One region of the Paenibacillus sp. NPDC057934 genome, then DNA from elsewhere that is predicted to be linked to it. Evidence: predicted binding sites of a transcription regulator. Region 1 holds the regulator's gene; each other region holds the start of a gene.
What was found. The regulator Rex, encoded in region 1, represses fermentation and respiration genes when NADH is low (regulators of the CRP and FNR family bind a similar motif). The targets are predictions, from matches to a motif close to TTGTGAAATATTTCACAA.
Positions count from the first base shown of each region.

Region 2: the regulator Rex is predicted to act here: its motif matches at 1,534-1,551, upstream of qoxA (cytochrome aa3 quinol oxidase subunit II).
Region 3: the regulator Rex is predicted to act here: its motif matches at 1,677-1,694, upstream of pflB (formate C-acetyltransferase).

Region 1 is NZ_JBHVPB010000002.1:95,405-98,595, forward strand. Features, by position in the region: gene dinG (ATP-dependent DNA helicase DinG) at 1-1,385, shown strand, start outside; gene ACFVRY_RS04990 (redox-sensing transcriptional repressor Rex) at 1,451-2,104, shown strand; gene ACFVRY_RS04995 (amidohydrolase) at 2,091-3,191, shown strand, end outside.
Region 2 is NZ_JBHVPB010000011.1:193,095-196,285, forward strand. Features, by position in the region: gene ACFVRY_RS24255 (TetR/AcrR family transcriptional regulator) at 1-60, shown strand, start outside; gene ACFVRY_RS24260 (polysaccharide deacetylase family protein) at 143-1,297, opposite strand; gene qoxA (cytochrome aa3 quinol oxidase subunit II) at 1,786-2,787, shown strand; gene qoxB (cytochrome aa3 quinol oxidase subunit I) at 2,829-3,191, shown strand, end outside.
Region 3 is NZ_JBHVPB010000005.1:318,354-321,544, forward strand. Features, by position in the region: gene adhE (bifunctional acetaldehyde-CoA/alcohol dehydrogenase) at 1-1,523, shown strand, start outside; gene pflB (formate C-acetyltransferase) at 1,781-3,191, shown strand, end outside.

The DNA.
Region 1 (3,191 bases):
CACATACGCTCGGCAGACTCTACAAGGACAGCCGTAACGGACAGCTTCCGGCCTTGCGTCAGATTCTGCAAACTTCTGGTAGCGAGCAGGCTTCCGAATGGAGTGTCATCATTGACAGGCTTTATCCGGACTTGCTTACGGTAAAAGAGACATGGGATGTATTAAGCGAGAAGCTGTACACTCTCCTGCCAGAGCGAAGCGATGCGGCCGCAGGGGAAGCGGGACAGCTCGTACTTCGTCTCCAGCCGGGAAGCAAGCCGAAGGACTGGGAAGAGCTTGCGGCATTGGAGAATACAATGCACCTGAGCCTCAGCGAAGTTATCCGCAAGGGTGAGAAGATGCTGAGCGAGATGCGTGAACAGGACGGTCAGTCCAGTTCGGACAGTCTGGTGACCGATCTTGGTGGTCTCTTTAAGGATCTGGGCGCCATTCGCGAACAGGTGCGTTTCTTTATGAATCTGAACGACGTGAATGTTGTCTATTGGCTGGAAGCCAGCACTAATTACCGCAGCAAGTCCCTGCAGCTCTATGCGGTGCCTGTCGATGTCAGCACCCAGCTCAAGGAGCTGTTCTTCGACAAGAAGAATAGCATCGTGCTGACATCGGCCACATTGTCGGTCGATAAATCATTCCAATTCATGATTGACAATCTGGGGCTCGGCGAAGCTGCGGAGCAGGGGCGTCTGATGACCTCGCTGCTGCCTTCTCCGTTCAAGTACCGTGAACAGGCCCTGCTGGTCATTCCACGCGACTTCCCGAGCGTCAAGGGTAGCATTGGCGATGCCCGTTTTGTGGATACGCTGGTGCAGTCTCTGGCGGAGGCTGCGGTAATCACACGCGGACGGATGCTCGTACTGTTCACTTCTTACCGTATGCTACGGCAGGTCTATGATCCTCTGAAGGAAGCTCTGGCTTCACAGGATATCAGTGTACTGGGCCAGGGAGTAGAAGGTGGAAGCCGCAGCAAGCTGATCCGCCGTTTTCAGGATAGCAACGCTTCAGTACTGCTTGGCACAAGCAGCTTCTGGGAAGGCGTAGACATTCCCGGCGATGCCCTAACCTGTCTGGCCATTGTCAGACTGCCGTTTCAGCCGCCGAACCATCCGCTCGCGGAGGCTAAGGCTGAGCTGCTACAGGCGCAGAAGAAGAACCCGTTCATGAAGCTCTCCGTGCCGCAGGCGGTTATCCGCTTCAAGCAGGGCTTTGGTCGTCTCGTTCGGACGGCACAAGACCGGGGGATCGTTATTGTTTATGATACCAGGGTGATTGAATCCTATTACGGTAAATATTTTCTGTATTCGCTGCCCGGTCCCAAGATGGAGCATATGAAGACCGAGCAGATGGTTCCCCGAATTGCAGAATGGTTGGAGGAGGGGGGCAATTAGAGCCCCTTTCATTCCGTTTGGTAGGCGTTATTTTCAACAATCAGATTAATTTAGGAGGAGAAAACATGAAATCGGATAAAATCTCGGAGGCGGTGGTACGCAGACTTCCTGTATACCTGCGATTCCTCAACGATCTTCAAAAACGTGAAATCTCGACAGTTTCTTCTCAAGAACTTGGTCAGAAGCTGGATCTTAACCCCGCCCAGATCCGTAAGGATCTGGCTTATTTTGGCGATTTTGGCCGTAAAGGCATCGGTTATGATGTATCTTATCTCATTGAGAAGATCCGTCATATCCTGAAACTGGATCAGCAAATTAACGTGGCACTGGTAGGCGCAGGTAATCTTGGACACGCCTTGTCCAACTACAATGCTTACTTGAAGGACACGATGAAAATAAGCGCTATTTTTGATTCCTATGAACCCAAGGTAGGTCAGAAAATCAACTCGCTCACTGTACAACCAATGAAGGATCTGGGCAGCACCATTCGTGAGCAGGGCATCCGCATCGGCATTATCACCGTACCGGATACCGAAGCGCAGAATGTGGCCGATATCCTGGTGGAATCTGGCATTGAAGCGATTTTGAACTTTGCACCTGTGATTCTGAAAACGCCGTCCCATATCCGTGTCCATGCAGCCGACTTTACAACGGATTTGCAAAGCCTGGCTTATTATTTGCAGGATGGAAAGGAAGAGCTTGGGCATGAGCAACAGTAAGATTCTTATTCGTAACGGGAAGTTTCTTGTGCCTGGGACTCCTCTGTCTGTGTTGAACGGCTGTATGATCATAGAGAATGATCTCATCACATACATAGGCGAAGAAGAGCCATTCCTTGAAGAAGAGCTGCAAGTGATCGATGGCAGCCGCCAACTGTTCATGCCTGGTCTGGTGAATACCCATGGTCACGCGGCGATGTCGCTGTTGCGCGGTTATGGTGATGATCGGACTCTTCAGGTCTGGTTGCAGGAGAAAATGTGGCCGATGGAGGGCAAGTTTACCCCGGAAGATATTTATTGGGGAAGCTCGCTGTCCATATTGGAAATGATGAAGGGTGGCACGACGACCTTTCTGGACATGTATGACAAAATGGACCGGGTAGCTGAGATTACGGAGCAGTCCGGTATGCGTGGGGTGCTGACACGCGGGGTTATCGGTCTATGTCCGCCGGAGGTACAAGATACGAAGCTAGCTGATGCTGTACGGTTCGCTCGCGACTGGCATGGTAAGGCAGACGGCAGAATTACAACGATGCTGTCCCCGCATTCCCCATATACTTGCCCGCCGGAATTTTTTGTAAAGTTCGTGCAGGCGGCCCATGATCTGAATCTGCCGCTACATACGCATATGTCGGAGACGAAGCGAGAAGTGGAGCAGAACGTTGCGGAATATGGACTACGCCCAGTCGAGCACTTGGAAAAGGTAGGCATGTTTACACGACCGTCTCTAGTTGCCCATGGTGTGCATCTGAATGACGAGGAGATCGGGGTCCTGGCCCGACACCATGTCGGTGTCTCCCATAACCCTGGAAGTAACCTGAAGCTGGCCAGCGGGATTGCCCGGGTTATCGACCTGCTAAATGCAGGCGTCACCGTATCGCTGGGTACGGACAGTGCAGCCAGCAACAATAATCTGGACTTGTTCGAAGAGATGCGTCTGGCGGCGCTTATTCATAAGGGATTCAGCGGAGACCCAACAGCTATTCCGGCTGCAGAAGCCATGCAGATGGCTACGGAGTACGGTGCAAAATCGCTCTTCCTGGATGGGGTGGGCCGACTTGCTCCCGGCATGAAGGCTGACTTTCTT
Region 2 (3,191 bases), on a different contig from region 1:
GCCGCAGAACGCTTAAAATCAGAGCTGGTCAATATGATTGCGAAATATTTATACGATTAATTGTTGTCATTGAACAGCAAAAAGGATGCTCCGCAGCCTACGTTCATGGCCGGGAACATCCTTATTTATTCTGAATTATTGTTTAACGATAGTCTTTCCAGAAGTTATGCGGCTGCATATCTTTAGTGATAATCTCGAAATGATACCCTTCCTTCTTCAGCGTTTCCAGAATTTGTGGCAGCACCTTCAGTGTTGCCTTCTGATCGTGCATCAGAATAATCGGGTTGCTCTGCGACTTCTTCAGATTATGGACCTGACCCATAACGATGTTGTAGATTTTGGCGCTGTTCTCCTTGTACTTCCAGTCGTCTGAATCTACGTTCCAGTCCCAGAGATGATAGCCTTGAGTCAAGACCTTGTCTCTAAACGCATTAGTGAAATAAGGCTTACTGCCATAAGGCGGGCGAATCAGCGAAGTGCCCGTTCCAGTGATTTTCTTCAGAATGGCATTGTCATTGTTCATTTCACCAAGGGCAGCTGCCGGGGAAGCGTAGAACTTCTCCTTGCGGTGTGTCATACCATGCAGGCCAAGGCCATGACCTTCCTTCGCAGTACGCTTAACCTGTTCAGGATAGGTGTTCATTTTCGGACCCAGCATGAAGAACGTGGCCTTCACCTTATACTTCGCCAGGATATCGAGCAGTTGCGTAGTGGTAGCCGACGGTCCATCATCAAAGGTCATGTATACCGTTGTTCCCGGTTTTCCGGAACTGTCAGATGTAGTGGTTCCAGGTGCTGTTGGAGTCTGTGAGCCGGTTCCTGTCTTCGGCTGCAGTTCCTTCTTATACTTGCTAACAAATGCCGCATCATTAAGTTTAGCTGTACTATTCTGCACTCTCAGTAAATATTGTTCAGGCACATAGGAAATAGTATAACCCAGAAGTGCTGAGACCCGTAACGGAACCATGAGCTTGCCACCACGTAAGAAGGTATCCATTGGGACCTTGCTTCCATTATTCAGAGTAGCTGTGGTATGGTCGTTCAATAGCTTGAGCGAAGAGCCCCTGGCATTCACACCGATTCCATCGGACAGTCCATTCAGTGTCCAGCCTAACTCCTGCGCCAAATCGCGCAGCGGAACATAATAAGTATCTTTTACCGATACAGCCTCGATTCCTGTCAGTTTATCATTAACCCCTAACTTCAGGGCTTGCAAGCCAGCGGCCTCACTTTCATGAACCCATCCCAAACTTACAAAAAATGCAATGAATAATAGCAACAACTTTTTAGTAGACACCGGCAGGATCTCCCTATCTATGTATATTTTCTATTACTTTACCATAGATACATAGAATGAAATTTGAGAGATTGTAACCAAGTGCATAAAAAGTTGTTACCAATTAGACACTATATTAAGTTCAAGGTATTTTTTCGAAAAATAGCGCAACTTTCGTCGAATCCTGTCACAGCAATAAAAAAGCGGTTAAAAACCACAAATTTGGAGCAAAATAATTGTGGCGAAATTAGTAACATTAGTGAATTATTGAACAAATTTCGAACAATTAAAAATGTCCACAAAACAGCGTCACTACAATGATCTATATCACATCATTAGTGAGTTGTAACAATTCCAACACAAATATTTAACGATATCGCCATATTTAAGGACGCAAATAGGAAAAATGATAAAATATGTCTTTTGCAATCTACCCTCGGACTTCTTACTATATATAGAGGTTAATGATTTCGGCTAATGATAAGAATTATTGAAGGAAGGAGTTCAACATGAACAAAAAAGGGCCGTTATACGCTTTGTTCCTCAGCCTGATTCTCCTCCTGCCGGGTTGCAGTTCCATAACTGTATTGAACCCGAAAGGTCCGGCTGCAAGAACGATCTCAGACACGATCATCCTCTCCATACTGGTGATGCTCGGCGTTCTGGCTGTTGTCTACATTTTATACATCTTTGTTATTGTGAAGTACCGCGCTAAAAAGAGCAACGAGGGGTACATTCCACCACATGAAGAGGGTAATAAATGGCTGGAGGCGATTTGGATTGCCATTCCAATCATCATCGTAAGTTTCCTTTCTGTGGTAACAGTAAAATCAACAAGCGCTGTAGAGAACGTTGCTGCAGATTATAAAAACCAGAAACCGCTTGTGATTTACGCCTCATCCTCGAACTGGAAATGGCATTTCAGCTATCCGGAGGAAGGCATTGAAACCGTGAACTATGTGAACATTCCTGTTCACCGCGCTGTAGAGTTCAGACTGTACTCTTTCAGCAGTATCACTAGCTTCTGGGTTCCTCAGCTTGCAGGGCAAAAATATGCGATGAATGACATGCTTACAACCCTTCATCTTTCAGCTGACACCGTGGGTTCCTATCTCGGCAGGAACTCGAACTTTAGCGGTAAGGGCTTCGCCCACATGGAATTTGAGACACTGGCCATGCCACAGAAAGATTATGATGGTTGGGTAAAAGATGTTAAGGAAACCGCACAACCGCTGACAGAGGATGAATTCAAGACATTGCTGAAGACCGATTTTGTTGGACGCAAAACCTACTCCTCTACCCACTTAACCTTCAGTCCGCCTCCAGGCAACCATGGTGACCATATGAGCCATGACGGCATGGAAATGGATATGGATAACGGCAATATGGAGCATAAGGAGAACAAGAAGATTCACCCATCTCCAGCGCCTTCTAGTGAGACCATATTTGACGGCAAACCCGATACAGAGGTTCAGCCGGTAGACGAGAGTACACACGAAGGACACCACTAGGCTCAATTGCCAGTGTGAATACCTGAAAGGAGTCATCCCTAATGGATTTGGAAAAGTTTAAGGTTCACGGAGGGGTCCTAATCTACGGAGCTATGGTCAGTATTGCGCTGGCCACGCTGGCGATTATCATTGGACTCACCGTTTTCAAAAAGTGGGGCTACCTTTGGCGCGAATGGTTGACTACAGTTGACCATAAACGCATCGGGGTCATGTATATCCTGGCTGCCCTGCTAATGTTGTTCCGCGGCGGTATCGACGCGCTTATGATGCGTCTACAGACCGCAGCACCAGAAATGAAATTTCTCGACGCACAGCACTATAACGAGGTCTTTACCACGCACGGTCTGATCATGATTCTCTTCATGGCCATGCCGTTTATCATTGGTCTGATGAACGTTATCGTG
Region 3 (3,191 bases), on a different contig from region 1:
AACGTGCTGCCGAGATCGTTGAGTTCGGGGGCATGGGCCACAGCTCGGCTATCCACTCGAACAATGAAGAAGTCATCATGAAATTCTCGAATCGTCTGCAAACCGGACGTATTCTGGTAAACTCGCCATCGACACATGGTGCCATCGGCGATATTTACAACACTAATATCCCTTCGCTGACCCTGGGCTGTGGATCTTACGGACGCAACTCGGTATCGCAAAACGTGACTGCCATCAATCTGATCAACGTGAAAAGGGTGAATCGTCGTACCGTGAATATGCAATGGTTTAAAGTACCCGACAAGATCTATTTCGAAAAAGGTGCAACTCAATACCTTGCCAAAATGCCTGATATTACACGCATTGCGATTATCACTGACCCTATGATGGTGAAATTGGGCTATGTGGAAAGAGTTGAACACTACCTGCGTCAACGTCAAACACCAGTAGCCATCGAAGTGTTCTCGGAAGTAGAACCAGATCCATCGACAACTACTGTAGAAAAAGGTACGGCTATGATGAACAGATTCCAGCCGGACTGCATCATTGCACTTGGTGGCGGTTCCCCTATGGACGCAGCCAAAGGTATGTGGTTGTTCTATGAACACCCAGACGCTGACTTTAACGGTCTGAAACAAAAATTCATGGATATCCGCAAACGGGTTTACAAGTTCCCTAAACTGGGTAACAAAGCTAAATTCGTTGCCATTCCTACAACTTCGGGTACTGGTTCGGAAGTTACTTCTTTCGCGGTTATCACTGACAAAACAACTGAAACACATACTAAATATCCTTTGGCTGACTATGAGCTCACGCCTGATGTAGCTATCATAGATCCAGAGTTCGTATACAGCTTGCCAAAAACTGCTGTTGCTGACACAGGGATGGATGTATTGACACATGCGATTGAAGCCTATGTATCGGTTATGGCTAGTGACTACTCTGATGGTCTTGCCATCAAAGCTATCCAACTCGTATTCCAATACTTGGAGAAGTCCGCACTGGAAGCTGATCCACTAGCTCGTGAGAAAATGCATAATGCTTCCACACTTGCTGGTATGGCGTTCGCTAACGCATTCCTGGGCATCAACCATAGCTTGGCGCACAAATGGGGTGGTCAATATCATACGGCTCATGGTCGTACCAATGCGATTCTTATGCCGCACGTTATCCGCTACAATGCCAAGAAACCAACGAAGTTTGCTTCGTTCCCTAAATATTCGCACTTCGTTGCGGATGAGCGTTATGCAGAAATCGCTCGTATTCTGGGACTGCCAGCTCGTACCACTGAAGAAGGGGTTACTAGCTTGATCAATGCTATCCGCGACATGAACAAGAAGCTGGGTATTGAGGAGTCGTTCCAACAACTTGGCTTTGATCCTAAGGATTTCGAATCGCGTGTTGACTATCTGGCTGACCGTGCATTCGAAGATCAATGTACAACTGCCAATCCAAAAATGCCGCTTGTCAGCGAACTTGCAGACGTATACCGCAATGCTTTCTACGGCAAATTCGATAACTAATACCACAGTTGTAAGCTAAGGATTCCGTTCCTTGAGAAACTGGATGGTAGTGACAAATATCACCGGAAAGGTGATATTTGTCACAGTCCTTTTTCAGAAAATAAACTAAAATATTTATATAAACAAACAACGATCCCACCTATAAAATCACTTTTGTGAATTTTATAACAACCATTATGATGGGGTCGCGAGACACGGGATTAACCTTCAAGCCCGCGATCTCTACAATACTATAAATATAAATGGAGGGATTTAGCATGTCGGTGATTGAAAAAGATGTACAAGAAGTGAAGTCGGGTTGGCACGGTTTTACAAAAGGTAAATGGTCTAGAAAAGTTAATGTGAATGACTTTATTGAGAAGAACATTACCCCCTACCTGGGTAAGGAAGATTTCCTAGCCGGAGCTACTGAGAATACCAAGGAACTGTGGAAAATTGTTTCTGAAATGACCAAACGGGAAATTGCCAATGGCGGTGTGCTTGACGTAGATGTGAACACCGTATCTACGATCGTATCGCACAATCCTGGTTACATTGACAAGGACAAGGAACAAATTGTCGGCGTTCAGACTGACGCGCCTTTTAAACGTTCCATTCAACCGTTCGGTGGTATTAAAATGATGATTGATGCCTGTAATGCATACGGATTTGAACTTCCGCAAGGCATTGTCGACATGTTCACGAACATTCGCAAAACGCATAACCAAGGCGTATTTGATGCATATACAGATGATATGAGAGCAGCGCGCAGAGCAGGTATTATTACCGGTCTTCCAGATGCTTACGGCCGCGGTCGGATCATTGGCGACTACCGCCGTGTAGCGCTTTACGGAATTGACTTCCTGGTCAATGAAAAGAAACAAGACCTCAAAAATCTTGAAGTGGATGCTATGAGCGAATCTGTAATTCGTCTTCGGGAAGAGGTCTCCGAACAGATCCGCGCACTGGGCGAACTGAAGAAAATGGCGGCTATGCACGGCTTTGATATCTCCAAGCCAGCTAACACTGCCAAAGAAGCTTTCCAATGGGTGTACTTCGGATATCTTGCAGCGATCAAAGAACAAAACGGTGCGGCAATGTCCCTTGGACGCGTATCCTCTTTCCTTGATATCTATGTTGAGCGCGATATCGCAGAAGGCATTTTGACCGAAGAACAAGCACAAGAGTTAACAGACCATTTCGTGATGAAATTGCGTATCGTTAAATTCCTGCGCACTCCTGACTACAATGAACTGTTCAGTGGTGACCCTACCTGGGTTACTGAATCCATTGGTGGTATGTCCGTAGATGGTACAACACGCGTAACCAAGAACAGCTTCCGTTTCCTGCACACCCTGTACAATCTGGGACCAGCACCGGAACCGAACTTGACTGTACTATGGTCCGAGAAATTGCCTGAAGGCTTCAAGAAATATTGTGCCAAGGTATCCATCGAGACTAGTTCCATTCAATACGAGAATGATGATCTGATGCGTCCGATCTATGGCGATGATTACGGTATTGCATGTTGCGTATCAGCAATGCGCATCGGTAAACAAATGCAATTCTTTGGCGCACGTGCCAACTTGGCAAAAGCATTGTTGTATGCTATCAATGGTGGTGTGGACGAGAAATCCGGCGTACAAGTCGGACCTGAGCTTCCGCGCATCACTTCCGAAGTTCTCGATT